3 regions of the Streptomyces sp. NBC_01017 genome follow, and region 3 is predicted to be linked to each of the others. Evidence: riboswitches for the same ligand, from Rfam matches in the RefSeq annotation. Region 3 holds a riboswitch; each other region holds the start of a gene.
What was found. Region 3 has a riboswitch for cyclic di-AMP ahead of OG331_RS42505 (C40 family peptidase). Riboswitches for the same ligand answer to the same signal wherever they lie in the genome.
Positions count from the first base shown of each region.

Region 1 (5,593 bases), 250 kb from region 3:
CATTACGTCATGTACGTCCTGTACATTTTTTACAGGCACCCGGCAAGGGAGCGTGAGCCATGACCCGACCGTCAGCCCGCTATGTACTGCCCGAGTTCACCGAGCGCACGAGTTCAGGCCTCAGGACGCAGGATCCGTACTCGAAACTGCTGGAGGAGCGGATCGTCTTCCTCGGCACGCAGATCGACGACATCTCGGCGAACGACGTGATGGCCCAGTTCATGTATCTGGAGCACAAGGACCCCGACCAGGACATCTCGCTGTACATCAATTCGCCCGGCGGCTCGTTCAGCTCCATGTCGGCGATCTACGACACGATGCAGTACGTCACCTGCGACGTGGAGACGATCTGCCTGGGCCAGGCCGGCGCGTCCGGCGCGGTGCTGCTCGCCGCGGGCACGCCGGGGAAGCGGTTCGCCCTGCCCGGGGCCCGAGTGGTGATCCATCAGCCGGGGCTGCCCGAGCCGGTCGAGGGCCAGGCCAGCGATCTGGCCATCCAGGCCGACGAACTGACGCGGATTCGGGGCAGCCTGGAGGAGATGCTCGCCCGGCACACCGGGCGCACCCGCGAGCAGGTGTCGAAGGACATCGAGCGGGACAAGATCCTGAACGCCCAGGAGGCGCTGGAGTACGGACTGGTGGACCGGATCATCCCCAGCCGCAAGGCGACCCTCGCGCCGCCCACGGGGCGGTGATCGGCCGGTGCTGCCACCCGAGTTGCCGCCCCTGCCCGCGCTGACCCGTGCGGAGGGCGAGTTGATCGACCGTTATCTCGATGTGGTGGACCTGCTCGGCCGGATCAACCCGGCGCAGGACGGCGACACCTACCGCGGACTGCGTGCCGCCCAGGCGCTCGTCCGCAAAGCGGCCGAGCTGCGGGACGCGCTGGCGCTGATGCACCAGCGGGGCGAGACGGAGCTGCACGCTCCCACGCTCGCGCGTGCGCTGCGCGTGCTGGACGGGGAGCGCCGCACGGCTCGCGTCACGCTGCCGCCGCGCTCCGACAGTTGACGACGTGTACAGGCCGGCCCCGGACGTCTCGATCTCACTGACGACGCGTCCGGAGCAAGGCTGAAACGGACCAAACGGCGTACCCCCTTTCGGCGTAGCCGTGGCTCCTTTTGCGGGCCCGTCAGGGTTGCGCAACGGGCATGAGTCCACGGCGGAACAAGGCGCTCCATCGCTGGTCCGGGACGCCTTCGCCCTCTGGACACCCTCTCGAACACACGGGTACCCACCCGAACGGGTGAGTGGTGACTAACACCACAAATCACCGGTTCCGCTGGGTATTTCGCTCATCCGTGCACCAAGATCCCTGTCTGACGACAAGCCCCCGCCGCAGCGGCGGGGCGGTCCGGGCGGACGCCGAGTCCTGCCGCCGCCCGGATGACCGGTCGACAGGAGTGGATCGGCAGGAGTGGAGGACCCGAGCAAGACGGGTCGCCGGAGCGGACGTTCGTTCGATCCGAGCAGCCCTTGGGGTGAAGCCGCAGCAATGCGGCCGGGCAACTTCGCCAGCCCGAATCCGACAGGTCATCCTTCACAGGCGGCTGACGAAGGGTTGCGCATGACTGCGCTCAATCGTGTCCCGTCGCTCATGGCCCGGGCCGGTACGGCCTCGGCTCTCACCATCGCCGCAGTGGGCGGCTCGATAGTGGCGCCCGGCTTCACGTCCGAAGCGGAGGCAGCCACACCGGCGACGAAGGCACTTCAGATCGCGGCCTCCAAGAAGGGCTCCCCGTACAGGTGGGGCGCCACGGGGCCGAACCGGTTCGACTGCTCCGGGCTGACGCTGTACTCGTTCAAGAAGGCGGGCAAGAAGCTGCCCCGCACGGCGGCCCAGCAGTACAACAAGACCCGCCACATCTCCGCCAACAGCCGCAAGGCCGGAGACCTGGTGTTCTTCCACTCGGGGTCGTACGTCTACCACGTCGGCATCTACGCCGGGAAGGGAAGGATCTGGCACTCCCCCAAGAGCGGGGACGTGGTAAAGCTGCAGAAGATCTGGACCAGGAGCGTCTGGTACGGCCGGGTCAAGTGACCCACCCCGGGGCGATGGCGGCGGCCTGACACGCCGTCATCGCCCACGGGGCACGAGAAAGGCCGTCAGACGGCCATCAGCGGCCCGGCAAGGAGCCCGACGCCGAAGGCCGTCAGCGCGACGCCGGTGACGGTCGTGACCGCCCGGGCGGCGCGCGGCCGGCGCAGCCACCGCCCGAGCCGGTCCACCAGCAGCGCGACCGCCTGGAACCACACCAGCGCGATCGCGAGCACGATCAGTGCGAGCAGCAGCGTCCGGGGCAGCGCGGGAGCGCCCGCGGGCACGAACTGGGGCACCACGCTGAGGAAGGTCAGGGACGCCTTCGGGTTGAGGGCGTTGGTGACGAAGCCCTGCCGCAGCGGTCGCCCGGTGGAGTCCTCGCCCGTGTCCGCCACTTCACCGCGCCGCCGCCGCAGGGTCTGGACGCCCAGATACAACACATAGACCCCGCCGACCACTTGGAGCGCACGGAACAGCGCCGGTACGGCGGCCAGGACCGCGGCGACCCCCAGCACCGCCAGCGTCACATGCACCAGCATCCCGGCCCCGATCCCGAGCGCGCAGGCGATGCCGGCCCGGCGGGAGACGAGGGCGTTGCGCACGACGACGGTGAAGTCGGCGCCGGGCATGGCGACGAGGCCGGCGGAAACCCCGGTGAAGGCGATGAGCTGAGCGTCCATGGCACTCAGCGTGCCGGGCGGAAGCCTTCAGCAGGTATGTCGAATATCCTGGGCTAGCCTAAAGCATTGCTTTAGGCAGACAGGCTTGGACGGACGAGGGGCCCGGCATGTACGACGCGACCAGGCTCGCCGCCCTGGTGGCGGTCGCCGAGGCGGGTTCGATCACCCGGGCGGCCGAGCGGCTCGGCTACACCACGCCCGCGCTCTCCCAGCAGCTAGCCAAGCTGGAGCGCGAGGCGGGCACCGCACTTCTGGTACGGCATCACCGCGGAGCGCGGCTGACAGGTGCGGGCGAGCTGCTGGTGGCGCGGGCGCGGCGGGTGCTCGACGAGCTGGAGCGGGCACGGCACGAGCTGGCCCGGCTGACCGGCCTGTCGGGCGGCACGCTCCGGCTCGGCACCTTCCAGACCGCGGGCATCCATCTGCTGCCGCCGGCCCTCAGCGCCTTCCGGCGGGCCCATCCGGACGTGGAGCTGACGGTCGCCGACTACGAACCGTCGGCGGGTGTCGCCGCCGTGGCGGCCGGGGAGGTGGATCTGGCGCTGACGCACGCGTATGAGCCGGGCGACCCGATCCCGCTGACGTCCTCGGTCCGCGTCGAGCCGATCCTCGTCGAGGAGCTGGTCCTGGTGTCCGCTCCGGGCCACGCCCTCACCAGCGGGACCGCACGGCTGCCGCTGGCCGAGCTCGCCGGGCAGCCGCTGATCAGCATGGCGCCGGACGCTCCGGCCCGGCGGGGTGTGGAGGCGGTGCTGGCCCGGGCGGGGGCCCTGCCCTCGGTGCTGGTGCCGACGCCGGGGTATCTCCTGGTGTGCGCGCTGGCCAGTGCGGGGCTCGGGGTCGCGGTCGTACCGGAGATGGTGGCGCGTACGTCGGTCACGCCGGTCGGGGTGCGCGCGCTGGAGGGCGCTGAGCTGCGCCGTACGATCTCGGTCGCCTTCCGGAGCGAGGAGGCGGCTCCGGCTGCGGATGCCTTCCGGGCTCTGCTGCGCGGCTCGTTCGGCCGGTCGCGGCAGACCTGAGGGGTGGGCCTGCGGCTACGGTTCCTGGGGTCCTGCGATCGGCACGGGTTCCGCGGGCACCGTCCACGGCAGTTCGATGGAGATGGTCTTGCCGCCTTCGCGGGTCGGGCGCACTCTCAGCTTGCCGCCGCATTCCGCGGTCAGCCAGCGGATGATGACCAGGCCACGGCCGTTGTCCTGCTGGACGGCGGCGGGCAGTCGCTTGGGGAAGCGGGGGTGGCTGTCGGTGACCCCGATGCGCAGGTGTTCGTCACGGTCGAGCACGAGGTCCACCGTGAAGGTGGGTGACTGGCCGAGGGTGTGCTGTACGGCGTTGGTGGTGAGTTCGGAGACGATCAGGCGAATGGTGTCGGCCGCTTCCGTGTCCGGTGGCAGTCCCCACTCCGCAAGGGTGGTGACCACATAGGTTCGGGCCGCGGAGACCGAGGCGGGATCGCTCGGCAGAGTGACGGATGCTTCCAAATGGTCTGCCATGGCGATGTCGTCCCTTTCCCAACGGGACCGCAGTCCGACACGGAGCGGAGGGTTCGAGTACGGTCCCGGACTGGTGCTTCGTCGCCAGACTGCCATTACCAGGGCCGTCACGGTGCCGATCCCCCGAGATATGCATATATCTGTCGCTCGAAGCGGTGAACTCTGCGACGGCAGACCGTATTTGGACGGCTCGGTTGGAGTAAGGAGTTGCGCATGCAGCACGGTCCCGCGGTGCGCCGCCGGAAACTGGGCGCGGAACTGCGTGCGTTGCGCACCGGGGCCGGGCTCACCAGTGGTGAGGCGGCCCGGCTGGTGGGCTGGCACCAGTCCAAGGTGAGCCGGATCGAGACGGGTGCCAGCGGGGTGAAACCGGCCGATGTGCGGTTACTGCTCGACGTCTACGGCGTACAGGATGTCCAACTACGCCAGTTGATGCTGGCGCTGGCGGGCTCCGACGGGGGTGACGGCCGGGATCACTGGTGGCACGCGTACCGCGGAGTGCTGCCGACGACGTACCGCGACTTCATCAGCCTGGAGTCCCAGGCGAGCGCGATGCGCACGCTGGAGACCTCCGTGGTGCCCGGGCTGCTGCAGACGCCCGAGTACGCCCGCGCGGTGACCCGGGCCGCGGTGGGCGGGCTCGACGACGACGCCGACGAACGCCTGGACGCTCTGGTCGCGGTCCGTCTGGCCAGGCAGGACGTGCTGCGCGCCGAGCCGCCGCTGGAGCTGAGTGCGGTGCTGGACGAGGCGGTGCTGCGCCGGGAGATCGGCGGGCCCGAGGTGATGGAGCGGCAGTTGAGGCGGCTGGTGGAGGCGGCGCGACTGCCGCAAGTGCGGCTGCAGGTCCTGCCGTTCGCGGCCGGCGAGCATATCGGCATCACCGGGCCTTTCGTTATCTTCTCATTCTCGCGCACTTCTGATCTGGATGTGGTTGTTCTCGACCACTTGACGAGTAGCCTCTACCTCGAACGGAAAGAAGACCTCCAGGCCTACACGGAGGCCTTCAACGCCCTTCGGATCCACGCCCTTTCGCCCGAGGAATCGATGGATTACATCGCCGCACTGGCTGGCGGCGCGTAAGGAGGCACCATGACCGCCCTGCCTCGGAAGGTGAGTTCAAGCACCGAACTGCCTGGTGCACGATGGCTGCGCAGCAGCTACAGCACCGGAGCCAACAACTGCGTCGAGACGGCGCGGCCGCACTCGGGTCCCTGGACCGGGCTGCTCGCCGTGCGCGACTCCAAGGACCCGGCCGGACCCGCGCTGCTCTTCTCCCCCGAGAGCTGGGCGGGCTTCATGGCGGCGCTCCAGTCCTGACAGTTTCCCGATCAGCCTGACCGATTCCGATCATTTCCGATCGGTGCGGCCGGGCG
Region 1 is NZ_CP108683.1:9,019,627-9,025,219, reverse strand. It holds gene OG331_RS41465 (ATP-dependent Clp protease proteolytic subunit) at 60-695, shown strand; gene OG331_RS41460 (hypothetical protein) at 703-1,011, shown strand; cyclic di-AMP (ydaO/yuaA leader) riboswitch at 1,354-1,564, shown strand; gene OG331_RS41455 (C40 family peptidase) at 1,568-2,041, shown strand; gene OG331_RS41450 (LysE family translocator) at 2,107-2,721, opposite strand; gene OG331_RS41445 (LysR family transcriptional regulator) at 2,829-3,743, shown strand; gene OG331_RS41440 (ATP-binding protein) at 3,759-4,217, opposite strand; gene OG331_RS41435 (helix-turn-helix domain-containing protein) at 4,431-5,300, shown strand; gene OG331_RS41430 (DUF397 domain-containing protein) at 5,310-5,537, shown strand.
Region 1: it holds a riboswitch for cyclic di-AMP, as region 3 does, so the genes downstream of both, OG331_RS41455 (C40 family peptidase) here and OG331_RS42505 (C40 family peptidase) in region 3, are expected to answer to the same signal.

Region 2 (5,593 bases), 4.7 Mb from region 3:
GGTGGGGCTGCTGGCCATGGTGAACGTCTTCATCGCCGTTCTGTGGACGTGACCTCGGTGTAGCTCAGTACTGCGCCTGCCGCGACCGCAAGCCATGCCGCGACGGCGATCCACAGCAGTGCCTCGCCGGGGGTCTTGAGCCACGGGACGTCCACTGCGGTGGCGACGGCGAGGACCGCCGCGGCCGTCATGCCCATGGGGAACACGGTTGCCCAGCGGCGTACGTCGTAGCGCAGCCGTGGCCGGCCGATCTCGGCGAGGAGCAGGACGGCGTACCAGGCCAGGTCCAGGACGAGTAGGGCGACGGTCACCGTGCGCAGGACGTCGGTGTCGTCCTCGTTCCAGAGGTACAGGCTGGCGCTGTCGGCCGACATGAGCTTCGAGCCGGCGAGTGCGGAGATGGCGAGGGCGCCGCCTGCCACCCAGTGGTCGCCGGCGCCCCTGGTCACCTGCCGCAGGTCGAAGCGGGTCAGGGCCATGACGTAGAGCACCAGGCCGAGCCAGAACAGGACCAGGGCCGCGTGGGCGAGCCATGCCGTGGACTCGGTCGCGGCGAGGGTTGCGGCCAGGACGGCGAGGCCCTGGGTGGCCACGCAGCTGAGGAAGACCGCGCCGGGCATGCGGGGGTGCAAGCGGCGTACCACGGCGATGAGGAGGCCCGGCCAGAGCAGAGCCGCCAGGGCCAGTAGGGCCTTGGCGAGGGGTTGCCAGCCGAGGGTGGCGAAGCGGGTGCCGAGAACCGCCGTCGCTGCGATGGCGGTGAGGGCGGCGGGGGTGGCTGCCTCTTTGAGCCACCTGGCGCGGTCCCGGAGGAGCCTCGCGGTGAAGCCGCCCGCGAGGGCCAGCCAGGCTGCGCAGGCGAGGGCGAGGGCGATTCGGGACAGGGTTTCGTAGCCGGCCTGGTGGAGGGCGACCGACAGGATGCCGGTTGCCATGACGGCGGCGCCGGCGGTGGGGGGACTCTGCGACCACCAGGTGTGGAGGGGGGATGCGGGGGTGGTCGTGGGGGCGGGCATGGGGTCGATGCTAGGGATTGGGGGGTGTGGGGTGGGTGGGGGCACGCGCGCGTGTGGGGTGAAATGCACGTCTGCCGCGCGACGGTTGGGCGACGGGTGCCTGCGGCGGCCCGCTCGGGTGAGTGGGGGTTCGCGTAGCGCCTGACTGTTCGTTGTGGGTCGGGGCCGTGCCACCGTACGCGGGTGCGGGTGCGGGTGCGTTTGCCGCACCACTACGCGCGCGTGGCGGAGGCAGTGCGCCACGCGCGCGTGTGTGTTCGTCAGGCCGGGCGGACCACGCTGTGGATCGACGACTCTCCGTCGTAGTAGATCGATTCCTCGCGGACGTACGCGCCGGGCTTCGGGGCGTGGATCATCATGCCGTTGCCGATGTAGAGGCCTACGTGCGTGATGTCGTCGTAGAAGAAGACCAGGTCGCCGGGCTGGGCGCTGGAGACGGGGACCGCGGTGCCGGCGTTGACCTGGTCGTAGGTGACACGGGGGATGTCCACGCCTGCGGCCTTCCAGGCGCCCTGGGTGAGGCCGGAGCAGTCGTAGGAGTCGGGGCCGGTGGCGCCCCAGACGTACGGCTTGCCCACCTGGGCGCGGGCGAAGGCCAGGGCCTTCTCGGCCTTGGTGGCGTACGAGGAGTCCGACGCCGACGAGTCGGAGGAGGACGAGTCGGACGAGGAGTCGTTGCTCTCCTGCTGCTGCGCCGCCTCCTGGCGCCGGCGCTCGGCCGCCTCTTGCTGCCGGGCCAGTTCCGCCGCCTTGCGGGCGGCCTCCTCCTGCTTGCGCTTCTCGATCGCGGCGAGGCGGGCCTTCTCCTCCGCCGTCAGCTTCGACAGCAGTTCGCGTGCGTCGGCGAGCTTCTTCTGGACGGTGGACTTGGCCGTCTGGAGGTCGTTCTGCGACTCGGTGAGCGTTTCGAGGCTCTGGGTGGCCTCCTTGCGCTTCTTCATCGTCGCGGACTGCTGGGTGAAGTAGTCGTCGACCGATTCCTTCTGGCGGCCCGTCATGCGGTCCATCAGCTGGGTCTGGTCGAAGTAGTCCTGCGGGCTGTCAGCCAGGAGGAAGGTCGCCGTGTCGGGGGCCGAGGTGCCCGTGCGGTACTGGGCGGCTGCGTTGCGGCCGAGTTCCTCGCGCGCGTCGTTGAGCTTCTGGGTGCGCTGGGCGACGTCGTCGAGGAGGGTGTCGACGCGCTTGCGCTGCTTTGCGGTCTTCTCTTTGGCCGCGTTGTACTTCTCGGTCGCCGACTCCGCCTGGCGGTAGAGGTCGTCGACCTTCTTCTCGACCTCTTCGAGGCTCGGTTTGTCGTCCGTCGAGGGGCTCGCGTTGGCCGTCTGGGACAGCAGGGCGACGGAGGTGAGGGCCGCCGTGGCGAGGGCGGGGGTCCGTATGCCTGCTACGCGCGTACCAGCGGGACGCGACTTGCGGTGCGACGCCAAGGGAGGCGACTCCTTCCATGCTCCGCCTACCGAGTTAGCTGTCGGGTTCGGGCGGATGGTTAGGAAGGGTTGCCCTACGGCCGCTCCCCGGGCGGGAGTCGGGCCGATTCACCCCAAGTTCGGTGGGTCCCCGGCTCCGGGTGCACGGCGGCGCTCCGGACTCGGCGGAGGCCGTGCGGCCCGGCGACGTTCGCCGGTGGGGGTCGTACGGCCTGTCCGGCACGGTAGCCAACTCGTGTGGCCCCTGTGAAGGTTGATGTTCGATATGCCCGATACATTTTCGTGACCTTGGCGATGTGTGCCGTGGATCGTGGTCGATGTGGCGGGGTTGGTGGTCAGTTGTGAGCGTTTTGGGTTTTGAGGGTATTTCGGCCGACTCGGGTCGGTTGGTTTCGGGGGATTGCGGATCGTAATGGGGTGGTTCTGGAGGGTGAGGGGAGTGTTTGGGGTGCGTGGGTTCTGAAGATCGGTGAGTGCTGAAACAGGTGATGTTCTCAGGGCGGCGGCGGGCTGTCAGTGGGGCGCCCTAGACTCGGAGAGCGATGAGCAGCCTCTTTGACGACAGCTTCCTGGCGGGCCTCCAGGCCCCGCGGGCCCATGCGGGCGAACCACCACCGCCGCCCGAGGACGATCACGCTCCGGAGCCGGTTCCGGACGATCTGTTCGGCGGGAAGTTCGACGTGCCGCCGGACCGGGACGACTACTACCGCGACGGCGCCCCGCGCCCGGCCCTGGATGCGGCAGCGCTGCTGGCGGGGCTGAACGAGAACCAGCGTGCGGCCGTCGTCCACTCCGGCGGCCCGCTGCTCATCGTGGCTGGCGCCGGGTCCGGCAAGACGCGTGTGCTCACCCATCGCATCGCGTACCTGCTGGCCGAGCGGAATGTGCATCCGGGGCAGATCCTCGCGATCACCTTCACCAACAAGGCCGCGGGTGAGATGAAGGAGCGCGTCGAGCAGCTCGTCGGCCCGCGCGCGAACGCGATGTGGGTGATGACCTTCCACAGCGCGTGCGTGCGCATCCTGCGCAGAGAGAGCAAGAAGCTCGGGTTCACCTCGTCGTTCTCGATCTATGACGCCGCCGACAGCAAGCGGCTGATGGCGCTCGTGTGTCGTGATCTGGATCTCGACCCCAAGCGGTTTCCGCCCAAGTCCTTCAGCGCCAAGATCAGCAATCTGAAGAACGAGCTGATCGACGAGGAGGACTTCGCCGCCCAGGCGACGGACGGCTTCGAGAAGACCCTCGCGCAGGCGTATGCCCTGTACCAGTCGCGGTTGCGGGAGGCCAACGCCCTCGACTTCGACGACCTGATCATGACGACGGTCAATCTGCTGCGCGCCTTCCCGGACGTCGCCGAGCACTACCGCCGGCGGTTCCGGCATGTGCTGGTCGATGAGTACCAGGACACCAACCACGCGCAGTACGCGCTGGTGCGCGAGCTCGTCGGTACCAGTGAGCACCCCGTCGACGTGCCGCCGAGCGACAACGACATCCCGCCCGCCGAGCTGTGCGTGGTGGGTGACGCCGACCAGTCGATCTACGCCTTCCGGGGCGCCACCATCCGCAACATCCTCCAGTTCGAGGAGGACTACCCGGACGCGACGACGATCCTCCTGGAGCAGAACTACCGCTCCAGCCAGACGATCCTGACCGCCGCCAACGCGGTCATCGAGCGCAACGAGTCCCGGCGCCCCAAGAACCTGTGGACCAACGCGGGCGCCGGTGCGCGCATCACCGGCTACGTCGCGGACACCGAGCACGACGAGGCGCAATTCGTCGCCGAGGAGATAGACCGACTGACGGATGCGGGCGATGCGAAGGCCGGTGACGTCGCCGTCTTCTACCGGACGAACGCCCAGTCCCGTGTCTTCGAAGAGATCTTCATCCGCGTCGGCCTGCCCTACAAGGTCGTCGGCGGGGTGCGGTTCTACGAGCGCAAGGAGGTCCGGGACGTCCTGGCCTACCTGCGCGTGCTGGCCAACCCCGAGGACTCCGTACCGCTGCGGCGGATCCTGAACGTCCCCAAGCGGGGCATCGGCGATCGCGCCGAGGCGATGATCGACGCGCTTGCACAGCGGGAGAAGATCAGCTTCCCGCAGGCGCTGCGGCGGGTCGACGAGGCGTACGGCATGGCCGCGCGGTCGACCAACGCCGTCAGGCGGTTCAACACGCTGATGGAGGACCTCCGTACGATCGTCGAGTCCGGTGTGGGACCGGCGACGGTCCTGGAGGCGATCCTCGAACGGACCGGGTACCTGGCCGAGTTGCAGGCCTCCACCGACCCTCAGGACGAGACCCGTATCGAGAACCTTCAGGAACTCGCGGCCGTGGCCCTGGAGTTCGAGCAGGAGTCGGCTGAGGATGAGGCCTCCGGTGGGCTCGCGGCCTTCCTGGAGCGGGTCGCGCTCGTCGCCGACTCGGACCAGATCCCGGACGAGGACGAGGACGGCTCCGGCGTCATCACCCTGATGACCCTGCACACCGCCAAGGGCCTGGAGTTCCCGGTCGTCTTCCTCACCGGCATGGAGGACGGCGTGTTCCCGCACATGCGCGCCCTCGGCCAGACCAAGGAGCTGGAGGAGGAACGGCGGCTCGCGTACGTCGGCATCACGCGCGCGCGTGAGCGGCTGTATCTGACGCGCTCGTCGATGCGGAGTGCGTGGGGGCAGCCCTCGTACAACCCGCCGTCCCGCTTCCTGGAGGAGATCCCGGCGGCGCACGTGGACTGGAAGCGGACGGGGGCGACCTCGCCCGTGTCCTCCGGTCCGGCGGCCGGCGTGGCGGCCTCGCTGTCCTCGTCCCGTTCGCGCTCCTCGGCGTCGGGGGCGTCCGGGTTCGCCACCCGGCGGACCTCGGAGAAGCCGGTCGTCCAGCTGGCGGTCGGGGACCGGGTCACGCACGACCAGTTCGGGCTCGGCACCGTGACGGCGGTCAAGGGCACGGGCGGGAACGCCGAGGCGACGATCGACTTCGGGGACACCAAGCCGAAGCGGCTGCTGCTGCGGTATGCGCCGGTGGAGAAACTGTAGCGCTTACAGGTGTGCGCCCTCGCTGAGCTGTTGAGGAGCGGGGGCGCCTGAGCGCACAAGGCAGTTGGCGGGTTGCCGGGAACGTCGGCCGGTTGCCTACGACGGGTCCAGGCCGTGGCTG
Region 2 is NZ_CP108683.1:4,570,579-4,576,171, reverse strand. It holds gene OG331_RS20645 (hypothetical protein) at 1-52, shown strand, start outside; gene OG331_RS20640 (tellurite resistance/C4-dicarboxylate transporter family protein) at 30-1,016, opposite strand; gene OG331_RS20635 (NlpC/P60 family protein) at 1,277-2,443, opposite strand; cyclic di-AMP (ydaO/yuaA leader) riboswitch at 2,452-2,620, opposite strand; gene pcrA (DNA helicase PcrA) at 2,986-5,472, shown strand; gene OG331_RS20625 (M23 family metallopeptidase) at 5,569-5,593, opposite strand, start outside.
Region 2: it holds a riboswitch for cyclic di-AMP, as region 3 does, so the genes downstream of both, OG331_RS20635 (NlpC/P60 family protein) here and OG331_RS42505 (C40 family peptidase) in region 3, are expected to answer to the same signal.

Region 3 (5,593 bases):
CGGCAAGCGGTTCGTCTATCGGCTGGAGTCGACCGTGAACGCCATCGGCGACGCCATCGCCGTCGACCGGCACCGCTTCCTGGTCATCGAGCGCGACGGCGGACAGGGCGACACGGCCCAGTTCAAGCGCATCTATCTGGCCGACACCCGGGACCGCGACGGCGACGGCCTGATGGACAAGACCCTCGTCGCCGACCTGCTGGACATCGCCAACCCCAAGGGGCTCGGCGGCTTCGGGAAAACCTTCCGCTTCCCGTTCCAGACGATCGAGGACGTGAACCTCGTCGACGACCGCACGCTGGCGGTCCTCAACGACAACAACTTCCCCTTCTCGTCCGGCCGTACGGCGGGCAAGGCGGACGACAACGAGTTCATCACCATCCGGCTCTCGGCCCCGCTGCACGCGGACAGGCGCGCGTTGCGCTGAAGGCTGTGAGGCCGCCGGCCGGTCGAGCGGGTGACCGGCCGGCGCGGGCGCTCGACCAGGGCGTGCCGGAGCCGCTGCTCCTATGATCGGCCCGTGGACACGGCCGATCGCGACGCCCAGCGTTTGCCCATTGCCCAGTGGAGTGCCGCAAAGCGGCTGCGGAAACTGGGATACGAACTGTTCCTGGAGCACCAACCGGACGTCACCTGGCGGGAGTTCGCCAAGTACGGCGCCATTCCGGGGACGCAGGTCCTGGCTGTGACTCTCACTCTCGAGGACGGCCGCGAGATGGTGTGCAGCCTGGTGGTGGGGATGTCTCAGGAAGCGTTCTCCGCCGAGTCGGACATCGGCGTCGACGATCCGGACGCCGAGAGCGGCTACCGCTACCTGCTGGAGATCCCGGAGTCCCTCGCCGACTCGCTCGACGAGTTCATCCCGCTGCTCGACCACCAGCTGGATCAACTCGTCGAGGCGGCACCGCGGTTGCTGCGCGAACTGCGAGCGGGTACGCCGAAGGCCTGACGGGTTCAGAGGCCTTTGGGTTTCCTGTGAAGGGTGTGACTACGTTCACGCCGATGTGGCGGAAAGTGATGAATTCCTTACGCAAGCGGCGCGTAAGTGACGGTAATTCAAACAACACGCCATGGAGGTTTAAAGTGCAACCGTTCACCCTCAAGTACGCCTTTCCCAAGGGGATCTCGCTCGCGGTGACGCCGTATCACTTCGACCCGGCCCGGCAGCTGAACGTGCTGCCCGACGGACGCCCCGCCGTCAGTGACCCGGACCTCCTGCTCGCGGTCGGCACGACGACGTCGACCGCGGGCTCCGCGACCCACTTCGACGACTGACGATCGTGCGCGCATGACCGTACTGATCCTGACGTCCGAGGAGGACGTGACCGCCGACATGGTGGTGGCCATGCTGCACGGGACGGGGACGCCCGTGATGCGGCTGGACCCCGCCGACCTGCCGGGCAAGGCCGTGCTGTCCGCCGACTACGCCCACGGCGACTTCGACGGCCACCTGTCCGTCAACGGACATGTGCTCAGCATGCGGGGCCTGCGCTCCATATGGGTGCGCAGGCCCGGCGAACCGGCCGCACACGCCGCCCACCCCTCGGAGTGGCTGACCGCCGAGACCCGGCAGGCGCTGTACGGGATGCTCCACTCCGCCGCCGCACGGTGGATGAACCATCCGCGCAACGCCGACCAGGCCCGCCTGAAAACCTGGCAGTTGAGGGTCGCCCACCTCAGCGGCTTCGCCGTACCGCCGACGGTCTTCACCACCTCCCCCCGGCTGGCACGGGAGTTCGCCGAGGAGTACCGGGACGTGGTGGTGAAGTCCGCCTCGGGGCCACCGCCCGGCGCCCCCGCGCTGACCCTCCCCACCACCCTCGTCGGCCCCGACGCGGACTTCTCCGCCGTCGCGGCCGGCCCCGCGCTGCTCCAGCGGTACGTCTCCAAGCGGGCCGACATCCGGCTGACCGCCGTCGGCAGCCGGATGTTCGCCGCCCGGAAGACCGCGGAACCCGGCCAGGTCGACGGACGCTACGGCGACACCGGGCACCCCTGGGAGCCGGTCCCGGTTCCCGACCGCATCGGCAAGGCGGTGCACGCGTACGTCACCCTCGCCGGACTGGCGTACGCGGCCTTCGACTTCGCCGAGGACGAGGACGGCATCTGGTGGTTCCTGGAGTGCAACCAGAGCGGCCAGTTCGGCTTCGTCGAGCTGGAGACCGGGCAGCCGATCGCGGAGGCGGTCGCCCTGTGGCTGGCCCAGCGCAGGCCGGACCGCCGGGCGTCCGAAGGGCGGGGGTGAGGCGGGCGCCGCGAACCCCGCCTACGCCACCGTCCTCAGCGCCTGGCGGATCCGGTCGCCCTACCCGATGTCCAGGTGCTGGTGGACACGGGCCAACGGCGGCTCAGGCGGGTCGGATCACGCTGTGGATCGCCGACTCCCCGGCGTAGTAGATCGACTCCTCGCGTATGGAGGCTCCCGGGCCGGGGGCGTGGATCATCGTGCCGGTTCCGGAGCAGATGCCCACGTGGCCGACGTGGAACAGGACCAGGTCGCCGGGCTCGGCGTAGGTGATGGCGATGCCTCGGCCGGCGGTCGCCTGCTCCGGTGCGGTGCGGGGGAGAGCGATGCCGGCGGCCTTCCAGGCGGCCTGGGTGAGGCCGGGCCCGTCGTAGGCCTCCGGGCCCGTCGTGCCCCAGACGCAGGGCTTGCCGATCTGGGCGCGGGCGAAGTCCAGGGCGCGCAGGGCCCGGGTGTCCTGCGGGCCCGTTGATGTGAGGGCGGCGCTCGGGTCGAGGAGCGGGTTCGTGTCGAGGGCCGGGCCGGCAGCGGTGGTTGCCGGACCTGGGATTGCGGTCTGGGCCGTGGCGATGGCCGGGCTCGCGGTGACTGCCGGGAGTGGGTCGGTGAGCGGGTCCGGTGTGGTGACCGCCGGGAGTGGGTCGGTCAGCGGGTCCGGCGTGGTGGGCCAGGGCGTCGGCGCGGCCCAGGCCGTCGTGCCGGCTGGGACCGTGGTGAGGTCGGCGGGACCCTGTGCCTGCAGTGCCTGCCACTGTTCATCGGCCGAGGGCTGTACCTGGGTCCGCGTAGCACCCCAGGTGTCGGTGACCGGTGCCGCCTCGATCGCCGCGAGCGGGGCGCTCTGCCGCGCGCTGTACGCGGACAGCAACGCGCGTGCCCGGTCGAGCTTGCGCTGGTTCTGCTCCTTGGTCGTGCGCAGCGCGGACCGCTGCTGCGGCTCGGCCGCGGGTTCGGCGGCCGGGGCGGGCAGGGCGAGGGCGTTTCCGGCCGTCGCCTTCTGCGGTGCCTCCGGAGTCGCCGGCAGCGCGGCGACGGGCCCGGCGGTCAGCTCCGCCACGGCAGCCGTCCGGGTGCCCGCACCGGACGTCAACTCGGCGACCGGCGCGGCCGGCAGCTCCAGGGCGGCACGGCCGGACGACTCCCGTGCCTGACCGGGGCCGTTCGCCGGGCGCGCGGGCCGCGTCCCGGCGGGGCGGTCGGGCATCCGGTCGCTCGGCAGCACTGCCGGAACGGTCGGACCCACCTTCGCGCGGGCGGCGTCGAACCACTGCCGCGTGATGGTGTCGAGCGCGGGGTCGCTGTGCCTGCTCTCGTCGTCACGGGGCGCGGCGGCGGGCCGGCGCGCGGCGTCCGTGGGCCGGTCGGCACGCGCTCGCGGCCCCGTCGTCGCCGCGCGGGTGGCGTTGAAGGTCCCCGTGTCGGACTCGGCCTGGTCGTAGAGGGAGCTGACCCGCCGGCTGACCTCCTCGCGGCTCGGTCCCTCGTCCGCGGCCGAAGGGGCTGCGTTGGCCGTCTGGGCGAGCAGGGCCACAGAGGTGAGGGCTGCCGACGCGAGTGCGGAATTGCGCATGCCAGGGAGGCTCAGAGCCCCCGGACGCGCGGTGCGTTCCGGCGCCATGGGTGACGTACTCCTTCCGTACTCCGCCTACCGAGTTAGCTGACGGGTTCGGGCGGTCGTCTCCGGAAGGTGTGCCCTACGGCCCTTGCCCCGAAGGGCGGTTGGGCCGATTCACCCCAAGTTCGGTTGGGTCCCCGGCTCCAGTGGACCCTTGCGGGCGCGCACCGGACTCGGCGGAGGCCGCGCGTCCCGGCGGGGTTCGCCGGAGGTCGTCGTGCGGTCCGATGCGTAACCTAACCAACTTGTGAGCCCCGCGTGAAGATTGACATGTGAAATGTCCGATACGTTTTTGTGACCTTCGACGCTCTGAGTGAGAAAGAGCCCGGATTCACTTCGCGGTGCGCTGACTTCGCCACGCTTCGTAATGATCGAGGACCGTCTCCTCGATCGGACGGTAGGTGATGCCCAGTTCGTTCACGCTGCGGCTGTTGTCCACCCGGAACCGGATGCCGAGGTGCTTGCGGATGTAGTCCTGGCTCAGCCCGAACGCCGGACCCAGGACGCGAACCGGCCAGTGCGGAAGCGCGGTGCGCGGGAGGCGCAGGTCACGGGGATGGCGGGCCCGGATCATGCGGGACATCTCGTGGGAGGACGTCATGGTCGGGGCGGCGAGGATGTAACGGCCCTGCGCGTCCGGGTTCTCGGCCGCCGCGATGTGCGCGTCGGCCACCTCGCGCACGTCCACCGTGGTGAAGCTGAAGTCGGGTGCGCCGTAGAAGAAGTAGCCCTTGAACAACTCCTCCAGCAGGAAGAGGCTGCCCGACTCGGAGGCCGGGGTGAGGGAGGGGCCCAGGACCAGGCCGGGGTTGACCGACACCATCCGCCAGCGGCCCTGGGCGGCCTCCGCGTCCCAAGCCGCGCGTTCCGCGACCGTCTTCGCGTAGTGGTACGGGTTGTTCTCCACCGTGCTGGTGGTGTTGAAGCAGCGCTCCGACAGCACCGCGTCGTCCATGGCCAGTACGTCGGCGTAGTCGCCGAAGACCGCACCCACGGTCGAGGTGAGGACCAACTTCTCCACCGTGGGTGTCCGCTCGATGGCCGCCAGCACATTGCGGGTGCCGAGCAGAGCCGGGTCGACGACGTCCCTGCGGCCGTCCTTGATCTTCTCCGGCATGAGGAACGGCGACGCCACATGGAACACCACCCGGCAGCCGGTCATCGCCTCGTCGAAGGAGCCCTCGGCCAACAAGTCCGCCTCGAACAGCTGGAGGCGGCCCGGATGTGCCTCCTGCATCTCCCGCAGGGGTCGCACCTTCGCCGAGGCGGCCGTACTGCGTACCGTGGCGTGGACCCGGTAGCCGCGCTCCAGCAGCCGTTCGACCAGATGGCTGCCGACGAACCCGCTGCCTCCGGTGACCAACACGGCCGTCGACCCGTCTGCGCCCACCGTCACTCCTTCTCCCGCGCGGAAGCCGGTCGATCACGGTAGCGGCGTTCGCGCGAGAGTGGGCACTGCTTCACCAACGGGGCAGCCGACCTTCGTACTCCGGCCGGATCCGCCGCATGTAGCCGGTGTCGTCGCGGGAGCGCATCCCGCAGTCCACGTACAGCCCGTGCCGCCGGTCCAGGGCGTCGTGGTCGAGTGCGACGCCGAGACCCGGGCCGGTGGGCACCGCGACCGCTCCGTCGCGCAACAGGAGGCCGTCGGCGCCGGCGCGTTCGATGCGGGCGGCCTGGTCGCGCGCCATCGGGGGCGGGCCGACCGCCGCGGCCAGGACGGGGACCCGGCC
Region 3 is NZ_CP108683.1:9,271,098-9,276,690, forward strand. It holds gene OG331_RS42485 (esterase-like activity of phytase family protein) at 1-427, shown strand, start outside; gene OG331_RS42490 (hypothetical protein) at 521-949, shown strand; gene tgmA (putative ATP-grasp-modified RiPP) at 1,084-1,275, shown strand; gene tgmB (ATP-grasp ribosomal peptide maturase) at 1,289-2,245, shown strand; gene OG331_RS42505 (C40 family peptidase) at 2,349-3,815, opposite strand; cyclic di-AMP (ydaO/yuaA leader) riboswitch at 3,872-4,049, opposite strand; gene OG331_RS42510 (NAD-dependent epimerase/dehydratase family protein) at 4,192-5,250, opposite strand; gene OG331_RS42515 (dihydrodipicolinate synthase family protein) at 5,321-5,593, opposite strand, start outside.